One region of the Pantoea sp. X-Soil-TKNS-1280 genome, then DNA from elsewhere that is predicted to be linked to it. Evidence: riboswitches for the same ligand, from Rfam matches in the RefSeq annotation. Region 1 holds a riboswitch; each other region holds the start of a gene.
The links. Region 1 has a riboswitch for thiamine pyrophosphate ahead of AC6I8X_RS22230 (FAD-dependent oxidoreductase). Riboswitches for the same ligand answer to the same signal wherever they lie in the genome.
Positions count from the first base shown of each region.

Region 1 (3,207 bases):
TCAGCAAAACGGCATCAAAACCCAGCTCCATCGCCTGCGCTGCCTGTGATGGTGCACCAATGCCCGCGTCAATAATCAGCGGGATGTCGGTAAACCAGGCACGCATCGCCCGCAAACCATCAATATTGCGCAGCCCCTGACCGGAACCGATAGGCGCGCCCCACGGCATCAGCACTTCGCAGCCTGCTTCCAGCAGTTTTTCGCCGACAATCAGGTCTTCCGTGGTATAGGGGAAGACCTGGAAACCCTCGGCGCACAGAATGCGCGCCGCTTCTACCAGCGCAAAAGGATCCGGTTGCAGCGTATCGGCATGGCCGATCACCTCCAGCTTGATCCACGGCGTGTTAAATAATTCCCGCGCCATATGCGCGGTGGTCACCGCCTCCTGCACCGTATGGCAACCGGCGGTATTCGGCAGCACGCGCCTATCCAGCTGCGCCAGCAATTCACGAAATGCCGCACCGGCGACGCCTTCACGCCGCAGGCTGACGGTGATGATTTCACTGCCCGAGGCGACAATCGCCTGTTGCAGAATCGCCGGGGAGGGATAACCTGCCGTGCCCAGTAAAAAACGTGATTGTGGTTCAAAGTCGTAAAACATGATTTAGCCTCCCTGCATCGGTGATAACACTTCCAGCTGACATCCTTCTTCCAGCAGCTGGCTGTCGTACTGTGTTCTGGGCACAAACATGCCGTTAAACGCCGTGGCGACGCAGGCAGCATCAATGTGCTGCTCACGTAGCAACTCGCTCAGGGTGCTGGCGGCAGTCAGCACCTGGCGACCATTAAGCTGAATTTTCATAACGATGTTCCTCAGACAGACGCTGCATCAGCTGTTCCGCCATCAGCGGTGCCAGCAGGAAACCATGGCGATACATGCCGTTCAGATAAAAAGTGTCATTTTGATAGTGGATTTCCGGCAGGTTGGCCGGATACGCCGGGCGCAGACCGCTGGCGTTTTCGATAATGCGGGCTTCGGCTAACGCCGGATGAAGGGTATAAGCCGCACTGAGGAGTTCCATCATGGCACGTGCGCTGATGGCGCTGGCATCATGGCTCTCCACCATAGTGGCACCGAGCATAAAATGGCCGCCACGGCGGGGCACCAGATAGCAGGGAAAACGCGGATGCAGCAGACGAATCGGGCGTGAGAACTGCACCTCATCGCTGTGCAAAATCAGCATTTCACCGCGTACCGCGCGCAGACGCGGCAGCTCAGAGGCAGCGTGGATGCCTCGGCAATCAATCACTTGCCCGGAGGCTTTGCCGCTGTGAAACGTCACCCCACGCTGCTGTAATTTTTCACGCATCTCAGCCAGCGCCAGACGCGGATCAAGATGGGCTTCCTGGGAGAAAAATAAACCCCGCGCGAAACGACCGGCCAGTGCCGGTTCCACTGCGGCCGGGTCCACCCATTGATGCTGTTCCGTCATGCGGGCAAAACGGTTCAGCTCCTGGCTATCACGCATGGGTGCCACCACCAGCGTACCCTGATGTTCGACGCTGCTGACCCGTTGCTGCCACCACGCGGCGGCATGCTGACCAAGATCAATCACCGCACGCGGCGCACTTTCGGCTTCACACCAGGGCGCAAGCATACCGCCCGCGAACCAGGATGCCGGAGTACGGCTTGCATCGACAATCACTTCGATCTGCTCACCGCGTTCCGCTAACAGGGTAGCCACGCACAGGCCCGTCACACCGCCGCCAATCACCGACCAGCGACTCATAACGGACATTCTGGAAAAGAAACAGGAAATTGCATATCGGCCTCTCAGTCATTGCACTGAGACCCGGATACAGGAGAAGGGAAATAGCATACGTTGCACGAAAACGCCCCGCTGCCAGACAGCCTGCGATGCAGGTTGTCAGTCTTCCTACGCCAGTATCAACTGGGTCAGGTTCAAAGGGTCGCTAAGCCGCGCAATGCGCTTTTAGCCTCTCAGTCTCTCTGGCGAGACTCCCCCGACGCGTCTATTTGTATTGTAGTCGTCTGACTTCGTCAAGCATCAGCACCGCAACAAAGCCTAACCTTTCAAAATCTCCTGTTTCAGCATCATGCGCTTTTCTCCACGATTGCCTGGTATGCTCTCAAGATCTGGATTAATAGAAACAACGTCTGGCAGGAAAATTATGTGTGCTGATTCAGTGATTTCCGCCATCCTGGTGTGCGTATTTGGCGTGATTATTTTGTGGTGTGTCTTACGCCCGTGAAAGGGCAGGAAGTCGCGGGGATGGTAATGGGTTTGCTGCTACCACTAAAGGGAGGCACTCAGGCCTCCCCTTCTCTGCTTAACGCTGTGGGTGATTCACTTCCAGCGGACGCAGGTCAAACAACAGCACTTCCGCGTCTTTACCGTTGGCGAATTGCAGCGCGGTTTCGTTACGCACACGCGCACCGTCACCTTCGTTGAACACCACACCGTTCACCTCAATGCTGCCGCGTGCCACATGGATGTAGGCGTAGCGATCGGCATCCAGCGTAAAGGTCTGCTGTTCTGCACCGGTAAACAATCCGGCATAGATACGGATGTCCTGACGCACGCTCAGTGAACCTTCATCACCCTGCGGGGAAACAATCAGACGCAGCTGACCACGTTTGTCGTTTTCCGCCACCGATACCTGCTGGTAACCTGGCTGCGTGCCGCGTTCTGCCGGAACGATCCAGATTTGCAGGAAGTGGACGTTGTCCGCTTTCGAGTGGTTAAACTCGCTGTGCGTTACGCCGCTACCGGCACTCATCAGCTGCACATCACCGGGGACAATCACCGAACCGGTGCCCATGGAATCTTTATGCTCCAGCGCACCTTCCAGCACATAGGAGATGATTTCCATGTTGCTGTGCGGGTGGGCACCAAAACCCCGTCCCGGCGCAACACGGTCATCGTTAATCACCAGCAAATCGGAGAAACCGGTTTGTTTCGGATCCCAGTAGTTGGCAAAAGAAAACGTGTGGCGTGAGTTCAACCAGCCGTGGTCACCGAGGCCGCGCTGGGCTGACAGTCTTTGTTCAATCATGATCTGCTCCTCAAATTTGTTGGCGGAAGACAATATTGCTTCCTGATGTGACTCAGTATACGTAAACTGAATCGCCCAACAATGTGTTGCATTGACAATGACCGTCACCAATAAGTGGACAATATGCAGATAGACGACCTCCGCATTTATGTCGCCGTGATTAAAGCCGGCAACTTTACCGCCGCCGCA
Region 1 is NZ_AP035963.1:488,820-492,026, forward strand. It holds gene AC6I8X_RS22220 (thiazole synthase) at 1-601, opposite strand, end outside; gene thiS (sulfur carrier protein ThiS) at 605-802, opposite strand; gene AC6I8X_RS22230 (FAD-dependent oxidoreductase) at 786-1,730, opposite strand; TPP riboswitch at 1,858-1,977, opposite strand; gene AC6I8X_RS22235 (pirin family protein) at 2,293-3,018, opposite strand; gene AC6I8X_RS22240 (LysR family transcriptional regulator) at 3,142-3,207, shown strand, end outside.

Region 2 (3,207 bases), on a different replicon from region 1:
CCCGTGCCCGCCAGTCGGCCAGTGTTGTACAAGGTTTGCATATTACGTAACACGACTGGAGAACGATTGTTGTCCGTCATTACGCGATCAACATAATCCGCGCCCGGTAAATAAAGGCTTTCCGCTGGAATGGTCATGCAGCGATGTTGAAGAAGACTGTCCGCTTCTTTGCCCAATAACTGAACGATGTCCGTCATGCTGACTCCTGAATAAATGGCTGGATTGGAACCGACACCTGCCGATTCGCCCCCAACAGCCTGGACCCAAATCCGCCAGGCTGGCAAATTGCTGACTCCATTTTTCAGACAGATGCGCAGGCAAAAAACGGCAATCCGGCGTTACGCCCTACCACCAGCGATGGAAATGGTGCACCGGCCCAATACCTTTGCCGACCTCTAGCGAATCCGCCTGCAACAGCGCCTGTTGCAGCCACGCTTTGGCTTCCGCCACCGTGGCTGACCAACTGTCATGCCGTGGACGCAGTGCCGCCAGCGCCGCTGACAACGAACAGCCGGTGCCATGCGTGTTGCGGGTATTGACGCGAGGTGCGGTAAAGCGCTGGCGTCCGCTGCGAGTGATCAGCCAGTCCGGGCTTTCCGCATCACTCAGATGTCCTCCCTTCATCAGTACCGCTTCACACCCGAGATCGAGCAACGCATCGCCCTGCTGGAGCATGGTGGCTTCATCCTGCGCCATGCTCCGTCCAAGCAACGCCGCCGCTTCCGGTAAATTTGGCGTAATCAGGGAAACCTGCGGCAGTAGCAGTTCACGGATACTGTCGATGGCATCAGGTGACAACAACGCGTCGCCGCTTTTGGCAATCATCACCGTATCCAGCACCACAAACGACAGGCTGGCACGCTTCAGCTTCGCAGCGACGATTTCCACTACCGCCGTTTCCGCCAGCATGCCGATTTTAGCGCTGTCAATACGCACATCATCGAGTACCGAATCCAGTTGTGCACCGACAAATTCCGGATCGATGCGATACACCGATTGCACGCCACAGGTATTCTGCGCCACCAGAGCGGTGATCACGCTGGTGCCGTAAGCGCCGAGTGCCGAAAAGGCTTTAAGATCGGCCTGAATTCCCGCGCCACCGCTCGGATCGGTGCCCGCAATGGTTAATGCATTGATGCGCTTCATGGCGTCACCTCCAGCGTCCACAGTTCATCGAGGAAGGCGGCCACAAAGCTCCCTGGTCCCTGCACCTGACGCGCAGCCCTTTCCCCCGCCAGCGACATCACGCGACAGGCGGCAGCCACATGTTGCAGGCGCTCACCCGGCAGGCTGGCAAAGCCCGCCACCACTGCCGATAGTGCGCAACCGGTGCCCACCACCCGCGTCATTAATGGGCTGCCGCCGGGAATTGCCAGGATGTTGTGACCGTCAGTAACATAATCCACTTCGCCAGTGACCGCGACGATGCTGTGATAATCACGCGCCAGTTGCTGTGCGGCACTGATTGCCGCGTCGGCCTGATGCAGGCTATCCACACCACGCCCGCCTGCCGCCTGATTCGCCAGCGCCAGGATTTCTGAGGCATTGCCACGAATAGCCGCGGGTTGCTGGCTTAGCAGCTGCTGACAAAATTCGGTGCGAAACGTTAACGCGCCGACCGCTACCGGATCGAGCGTCCAGGGCGTCCCCGCCCGGTTGGCTGCGGAGACGGCTGCCTGCATCGCATCACGACGATCGCGTGTCAGGGTACCAACATTGATCAGCAACGCATCGGCGAAACCACTGAACTGTGCGGCTTCATCAGCATCGATCACCATGGCAGGTGAAGCGCGTAGCGCCAGCAGGACATTCGCGGTAAAGGTTTGTACAACGTCATTGGTCATGCAATGCACCAGCGGCATATGCTGACGGAGTAACTGAAGAGATTGCGCGAGTTGCGCTGTGGAGAGAAGGTCAGGCTGTTTCATAAGGCTCCCAACCGGCGATCAAGAAGGCGAATGCGGTCAGGCATCTGACTTCCCTACGCTGGCATTATCCAGATCAGGTCAGCGGGTTTATCTCAGCCCCGTTTAGGAGGGCACCCCGAGTCATTGATATATATAAATATATTACACAGCAATTTCTGCGATGTGAGCCATGATCATAAGTGACTTAGCCATTGCTGTAAACCTCAGATTAGCCCCTCATATGGACAGAAAATCCGCATAAAAAACCCCGCAGAGCGGGGTTTCCAGGCTGAATGGACACCTACTTACCGAGATATTGCTTAACTTTCTGCGTATCCTTACCCACGTTTGCGACTGCGGTTCGTAATTGTGCGACAGAAACATCCAGGGTTTTAGTCCAATATTCGACTTCCCAGGTTTCACTGAGACGAATAACGCGTTTGTCTTCAGGTTGTCTTTTCTTCAAAGCATCAGTCATTTTACAGCTCCTGAGGTTAAATTAAGTGGCATAACGCCCCCTTCAGATCAGCAGCCAGAAGTGTGCTGGCTATCGGCGAAAATCCTAGGCAAAATCCTCATCAAGATCAAGGTATAGAAACTACACCAAAGTACAACAAGCCGTAATTATCATCGATAAGAAAATTTTTATCTTTGGATTCATGAACTCCCTGCTTTGTAAAGAATACACTTCGCCCGTCACCTTTTAGCCTGTCCTGTTTCGCAATGTCATTACCCTCGCCCGCCTGCTGGTTTCATGCAGGGATTCCTCACGATAAGAACATCCTCCCCCTGACCTGAAACATCTTAATTTAATTAAATATCATATAGATAACATCAACCATCCTGTCTAAACCTGAGATCCTGTGTTTTGCGTGCCACGTCATAATTTGCAAAAAATGCTATTGATAATTCGCGTCGCGAAAAATAACATCACACCACTTGTTACATGAGGTAACAGTTTCACCAAACATCATCACCAAAGGAATTATCACGGAGGATTTACCATGAACCGGACTCTTCGCACGCCACTGGCTGCTGCTATTGCTTCCATCCTGACTGTTACGGCATTGATTCCCTGCACACCCGCACTGGCGGCAGGCTTTGTTGATGACGCCTCTCTTACCGGTTCGCTCTTCTACTGGCAACGCCAGCGCGATCGTAAAGAGATGGATCCGCAGCATGGCAAGTACGGCCAGTATGATGCCAACCTGCACCATGCTTCTGCCAATGCCAGCCTGGACTTCTCTTCCGGCTATCTGGCGAATTTTATTGGTCTCGATCTCTCCGCTTTCGGTGCGCT
Region 2 is NZ_AP035962.1:2,838,522-2,841,728, forward strand. It holds gene fbaB (class I fructose-bisphosphate aldolase) at 1-197, opposite strand, end outside; gene thiD (bifunctional hydroxymethylpyrimidine kinase/phosphomethylpyrimidine kinase) at 346-1,146, opposite strand; gene thiM (hydroxyethylthiazole kinase) at 1,143-1,928, opposite strand; TPP riboswitch at 1,962-2,056, opposite strand; gene AC6I8X_RS13165 (DUF3606 domain-containing protein) at 2,209-2,385, opposite strand; gene chiP (chitoporin ChiP) at 2,912-3,207, shown strand, end outside.
Region 2: another riboswitch for thiamine pyrophosphate. It lies ahead of thiM (hydroxyethylthiazole kinase); the one in region 1 lies ahead of AC6I8X_RS22230 (FAD-dependent oxidoreductase).

Region 3 (3,207 bases), on a different replicon from region 1:
ACTGACACAGCCCGACAACTGGCTACCGTGGTTGCTCGGCAGCGTCAGCGCGATGATCCTGCCGCGTGAATGGCAGACCCTGCGCGGTTTCGCGCGCCAGCCGATCGGCACCGGTCCCTACAGCGTGGTGCGCAACCAACAGAGTCAGCTGAAGATCGCCGCCTTTGACGACTACTTCGGTTATCGCGCGTTAATTGATGATGTCTCCATCTGGGTACTGCCGGAGATCAGTGATGAGCTGGTGTATGCCGGGGTGAAGTTACAAGGCGAAACCGCCGATGAAAAATCGGAGGAAAGTCGTCTGGAAGAAGGCTGCTATTTTCTGCTGTATGACCGGCGTTCGGAACAAGGCCGGGATGCACATTTCCGCCGCTGGGTCAGCTACCTGCTCAATCCTATCGCCCTGCTGAATAATGCGGGTATCGGTTATCAGCGCTACTGGTTCCCGGCTTATGGTTTATTACCGCGCTGGCATCATCGCCGCGATCTGACGGCGGTCAGCAAGCCGGACAACCTGAAGCAGCTCACCATCAGCTGGTATAGCCACCATGTGGAACACGAAGGTATCGCCAATGCACTACGCCCACTGCTGGCGCAACAGGGTGTGGAGCTGATTACCCGTGAGCTGAGCTACGAAGCATGGTTTAACGGCGAAGGCGAGAGCGACATCTGGCTCGGCAGCGTCAACTTCACCCTGCCGCTCGACTACTCGCTGTTCGCTCAGCTGTACGAATTGCCGCTGATGCAGCAGTGTATCCCGATTGACTGGGAAAATGCTGCCACCCACTGGCGCGAAAAAACGCTGCCGCTCGCAGAATGGAGTAAGCAACTGGTGGATAGTGACTATCTGCACCCGTTGTTTCACCACTGGTTGTTGCTGGAAGGGCAGCGCAGTATGCGTGGCGTGCGCATGAATACGCTCGGCTGGTTTGACTTCAAATCCGCCTGGTTTGCCCCGCCGGAACTGTGATCCTTTCGCCCTGCCCCGGAAATGTCTAGAATGTGCCGTTCTCAACGGGGTGCCCTGCATTACAGAGGCTGAGAGAGACCCGTCGAACCTGATCCGGTTAATACCGGCGTAGGGATTTGAGATGCCTCACCGCTCAGATCCTTTGCGACTCAACCTTATCTTCTCCTCAAGGAGCGCAAAGTGTTAAACAAAGTTCTGCCTGTGCTGTTGCTGGTTTCTGCCCCGGTGCTGGCTGCCAAACCGGTACTGACCGTCTACACCTACGATTCATTCTCTGCTGACTGGGGCCCTGGCCCGGCGGTGAAAAAAGCCTTTGAAGCCCAGTGCGGCTGCGAGCTGAAATACGTGGCGCTGGAAGATGGCGTCTCGCTGCTCAACCGCGTGCGGATGGAAGGTAAAAACAGCAAAGCGGATATCGTGCTGGGGCTGGATAACAACCTGGTGCAGGCCGCAGAAAAAACCGGGCTGTTTGCCAAAAGCCAGGTAGATACCCACGCGCTCCAGCTGCCTGGTGGCTGGCATAACGACACCTTTATCCCGTTCGACTACGGTTACTTCGCCTTCGTCTACGATAAAAACAAACTGAAAAACCCACCGAAAAGCCTGAAGGAACTGGTCGAAAGCCCGGAAAAATGGCGCGTTATCTATGAAGATCCGCGCACCAGCACCCCAGGCCTCGGCCTGTTGCTGTGGATGCAGAAAGTCTATGGCGACAAAGCGCCGGATGCCTGGCAGAAGCTGGCACAGAAAACCGTCACCGTCACCAAAGGCTGGAGTGAAGCCTATGGGTTGTTCCTGAAGGGTGAAGGCGATCTGGTGCTGAGTTACACCACCTCCCCGGCTTATCACATCATTGAAGAGAAGAAAGAAAATTACGCTGCTGCGCCGTTTAGCGAAGGCCATTACTTGCAGGTTGAAGTGGCGGCGCAGCTGGCCAGCAGCAAACAACCGCAACTGGCGCAGGAATTCATGCAGTTTATGGTGTCCCCGGCCTTCCAGCAGACCATCCCGACCGGCAACTGGATGTATCCGGTGATCAAGAGCGATCTGCCTGCCGGTTATCAAACACTCAACGTGCCGCAAACGGCGCTGCAATATAGCCCGGCGGAAGTTGCCGACCACAGCAAAGCGTGGATCAGTGCATGGCAACGCGCCGTCAGCCGTTAATCCCCGGCTGGCTGTTGCCCGGCAGTTTCACTGCGCTGCTGCTGTGTGCCGTGGCGCTGCTGGCATTTGGCGCGCTGCTGATGTCAGCGCCCATCGGCGACTGGCGCGCCCTGCTCAGCGATGACTATCTGCATCATGTGCTGGCTTTCTCCTTTTGGCAGGCGCTGCTGTCAGCGTTGTTTTCGGTCCTTCCGGCCATCCCACTGGCGCGCGCCCTGTATCGGCGGCGCTTTCCTGGTCGTGAACTGTTGCTACGTCTGTGCGCCATGACGCTGGTGCTGCCGGTGTTGGTGGCGGTGTTTGGCCTGCTGAGCGTCTATGGCCGCAGCGGCTGGCTGGCGCAACTGTGCGCAGCGCTGGGGATCCCCTGGCATTTCTCGCCCTATGGCTTGCAAGGTATTCTGCTGGCGCACGTGTTCTTCAATCTGCCGCTGGCGACGCGTATGTTGTTGCAGGCGCTGGAAAGTATTCCCGGCGAACAACGCCAGCTGGCGGCGCAACTCGGTCTGCGCGGCTGGAATCTGTTTCGTCTGCTGGAGTGGCCGTGGCTGCGGCGGCAAATTTTCCCCACTGCCGCCCTGATTTTTATGCTGTGCTTTGCCAGTTTTGCCACCGTGCTGGCGCTGGGCGGCGGCCCACAGGCGACCACGCTGGAGCTGGCGATTTATCAGGCGCTGAATTTTGACTACGACCCCGGACGCGCGGCGCTGCTGGCACTGCTTCAGCTCGGTTGCTGCCTGCTGCTGGTGTTGCTGAGTCAGCGTTTCAGCAAAGCAATTCCCGCAGGTCATCAGCAAATACGCGGCTGGCGCGATCCCGCTGATAGCTGGCGCGCCCGTATCAGCGACAGCCTGTTAATTGGTCTGGCCCTGCTGCTATTGCTCCCCCCGCTGCTGGCGGTGGTGGCTGATGGTCTGCGCGGCGGCGTGACCGGAGCGATGCAGCAACCGGCCTTATGGCAGGCCACCTTTACTTCATTGCGTATTGCCATCGGTGCTGGCGTGTTGTGCGTCATCCTGACAGTGATGCTGTTGTGGAGCAGCCGTGAGCTGCGTTTGCGCCACAACATC
Region 3 is NZ_AP035962.1:798,703-801,909, reverse strand. It holds gene sgrR (HTH-type transcriptional regulator SgrR) at 1-970, shown strand, start outside; TPP riboswitch at 1,006-1,103, shown strand; gene thiB (thiamine ABC transporter substrate binding subunit) at 1,151-2,137, shown strand; gene thiP (thiamine/thiamine pyrophosphate ABC transporter permease ThiP) at 2,113-3,207, shown strand, end outside.
Region 3: another riboswitch for thiamine pyrophosphate. It lies ahead of thiB (thiamine ABC transporter substrate binding subunit); the one in region 1 lies ahead of AC6I8X_RS22230 (FAD-dependent oxidoreductase).

Region 4 (3,207 bases), on a different replicon from region 1:
TCAGTGGGCCGAGCGTGTAGAACGGGGCTTCGTGGCAATGTTCCAGCTGCTCGGTCATATTGCGGCGAATCATCTGCATCGGCACGTGGCCCGGGCCTTCGATCATCACCTGCACGTCATATTCCCAGGCGATTTTCGTCAGCTCGCCCAGGGTGTGTAGCTCAGCAAATTGCGCTTCATCGTTGGCATCCTGAATCGAACCCGGGCGCAGGCCATCGCCGAGCGACAGCGCAACATCGTAGGCGGCACAGATCTCACAAATCTCGCGGAAGTGCAGATACAGGAAACTCTCCTGGTGATGCGACAGACACCACTTCGCCATAATCGAACCGCCGCGTGACACAATACCGGTCAGGCGTTTTGCCGTCATCGGGACATAACGCAGCAGCACGCCAGCGTGGATGGTGAAGTAGTCTACGCCCTGTTCAGCCTGTTCCAGCAACGTATCGCGGAAAATTTCCCAGTTCAGATCCTCCGCCACGCCGTTCACTTTCTCCAGCGCCTGATAAATCGGTACAGTGCCAATCGGCACCGGGCTGTTGCGCAGAATCCATTCACGCGTTTCATGGATATAGCGGCCGGTGGAAAGGTCCATCACGGTATCGGCACCCCAGCGGGTTGACCACACCAGCTTCTCCACCTCCTCTTCAATTGAGGAGCTGACGGCCGAGTTACCGATATTGGCATTCACCTTCACCAGAAAGTTACGGCCAATGATCATCGGTTCGGATTCGGGATGATTGATATTGGAGGGAATGATGGCTCGCCCGGCGGCAACTTCCTGACGCACAAACTCGGCGGTGATATTGGCAGGCAGATGCGCACCAAAACTGTGCCCCGGATGTTGTTGCAGCAGCACTTCACCACGGATGCGCTCGCGCCCCATGTTTTCGCGCAACGCGATAAACTCCATTTCCGGGGTAATCATGCCCTGGCGTGCATAGTGCAGCTGAGTAACGCAACGACCTGCTTTGGCACGGCGCGGTTGGGGTAAATGTTCAAAACGCAGATGATCCAGCCCTTCATCCGCCAGCCGTTGCTGGGTATAGCTGGAACTGAGTTGGTTGATGGTTTCACTGTCGCCACGCTCAGCAATCCAGCCCGCACGAAGTTTTGCCAGTCCCTGGTGTACATCAATGGTTGCAGACGGGTCGCCATAGGCTCCGGCGGTGTCATACACCGGCACCGGTTCATTCGGTTCGTACTGCGGGTTTTCTTTGCTGCCGCCGGTCAGCGTGGGACTGAGCTGGATCTCACGCATCGGCACGCGAATGTCTTCACGGCTGCCGGTAAGCCAGATGCGCGTTGAATTGGGAAAGGCGGTACCTTGCAGAGAATCGATAAATTCCTGCGCCTGGGCGCGTTGTTCACGACGAGAAGTTTTTGCAACAGACATAGCAATTTTCCTGTAAATGATGGAAGTTGCTTGTCCGGAGTCCGGAAGGAGTAACAGAAACGATGCACGCATCGTACTGATGATGTTTACTCTTGTTCCCTTCGCAGGTACTAACCTGATCAGGTTCCGCGGATCCCGAATTAACGGTCTCAGCCCTATGGGCACTCCGACAAGATGGTGTTTTGCGCTCAAACCACAAAACAAAAAGCCCCTGTAGCATAGAAGGGCTTTTTGCGAATAACAAGTTTTTTACAAATGGGCGATTTAAGCCGGGCGGGCGACAGGACTCTCATTCGCCACCCGTGGGTGCGCCAGCTGATTATCCCACGCCAGACGCACCAGCTTGTCTTCCAGCGTAAAACGCGACTCCAGCACTTCGCCCACTTCAGATAACGCCTGCTGGAAGGTGGTGCAGTTGTCATCGGTGATGGCTTGTTGCAGATGGCCATCATACAACTGCATCATCCGTTCGGTATTGGCTTCCAGCGACGGGTAAAGCTGCGCAGCAGCAATCATCGGGCTATCGCCCTGCATCTCGCTGATAATATGTTCATACACGCTGAAATGACCGGCGGAGAGATAATCCACCAGATTGTGGCAAAAGGCATCCAGCGCCTGCTCATCCAGTGCGCTCAGCGCATCCTTCTTCGGCGTCATGCCAACCAACTGATAATAGGTCACCAGTAACTGACGACGCGCGTGTAGCCATGAATCGACTAATTCGTTGCCGCTGCCTACACGCTCGGTCAGGTCATCTAACTGAGTAAGCATACGAGGCTCCATGTGGGTTATAGTTGTTCATTCTGCGAATAGACGCTAAGGATGACGATTTAAATGCAACGTGAGATCTCAAGCGTAGACGCTGGCTGGTGGATTGTCAGCCATGAACAAAAACTTTGGCTGCCGCAGGGGGAGTTGCCGCATGGCACGGCGCAACAATTTGGCCTGGCAGGCAGCAGCGGTATGGTGATTGGCGAATGGCAGGGCGAAAATGTCTGGCTGGTGCGTGAATCACGACCCGACAACATGGGGTCAGTACGCCAGCTGATTGATGAGGACGTTGGCCTGTTCCAGCTTGCCGGGCGCGGCGTACAACTGGCGGAGTTCTATCGTTCCCACCGCTGGTGCGGCTATTGCGGCCACGAGATGCATTTAAGCAAACGTGAATTCGCCTGCCTGTGCGGCCATTGTCGCGAGCGCTATTACCCGCAAATCGCTCCCTGCATCATTGTCGCCATCCGCCGTGGTGATGAGATTTTGCTGGCAAACCATGCGAAGCATCGCAACAACGTTTATACCGTGCTGGCCGGATTTGTCGAAGTGGGCGAAACCCTCGAACAGGCGGTGGCGCGTGAAGTGATGGAAGAAAGTAATGTACGGGTGAAAAACGTGCGTTATGTGACCTCACAACCGTGGCCGTTCCCCCATTCGCTGATGATGGCGTATATGGCGGAATATGACGGCGGTGATTTGCAACATGACGGCAAAGAGCTGCTGGATGCGGGCTGGTTCCGCTACGATGCCCTGCCATTATTACCCCCGCCCGGCACCGTTGCGCGACGTTTGATTGAAGATACCGTTGCCCAGTGTCGCGCCAGCGCGATGTGAAAATGCTACACTGGCGCCCTGCAAGTGAGAGAGCCAATTATGAGTGAACTGAAGAACGATCGTTATCTGCGTGCCCTGTTACGTCAGCCGGTGGATATCACCCCGGTATGGATGATGCGACAAGCCGGGCGTTATCTGCCGGAATATAAAGCCACTCGTGCCGAGGCCGGTGATTTTATGTCGCTGTGTAAAAATGCTGAGCT
Region 4 is NZ_AP035962.1:288,793-291,999, forward strand. It holds gene thiC (phosphomethylpyrimidine synthase ThiC) at 1-1,396, opposite strand, end outside; TPP riboswitch at 1,476-1,575, opposite strand; gene rsd (sigma D regulator) at 1,661-2,167, opposite strand; gene nudC (NAD(+) diphosphatase) at 2,231-3,004, shown strand; gene hemE (uroporphyrinogen decarboxylase) at 3,044-3,207, shown strand, end outside.
Region 4: another riboswitch for thiamine pyrophosphate. It lies ahead of thiC (phosphomethylpyrimidine synthase ThiC); the one in region 1 lies ahead of AC6I8X_RS22230 (FAD-dependent oxidoreductase).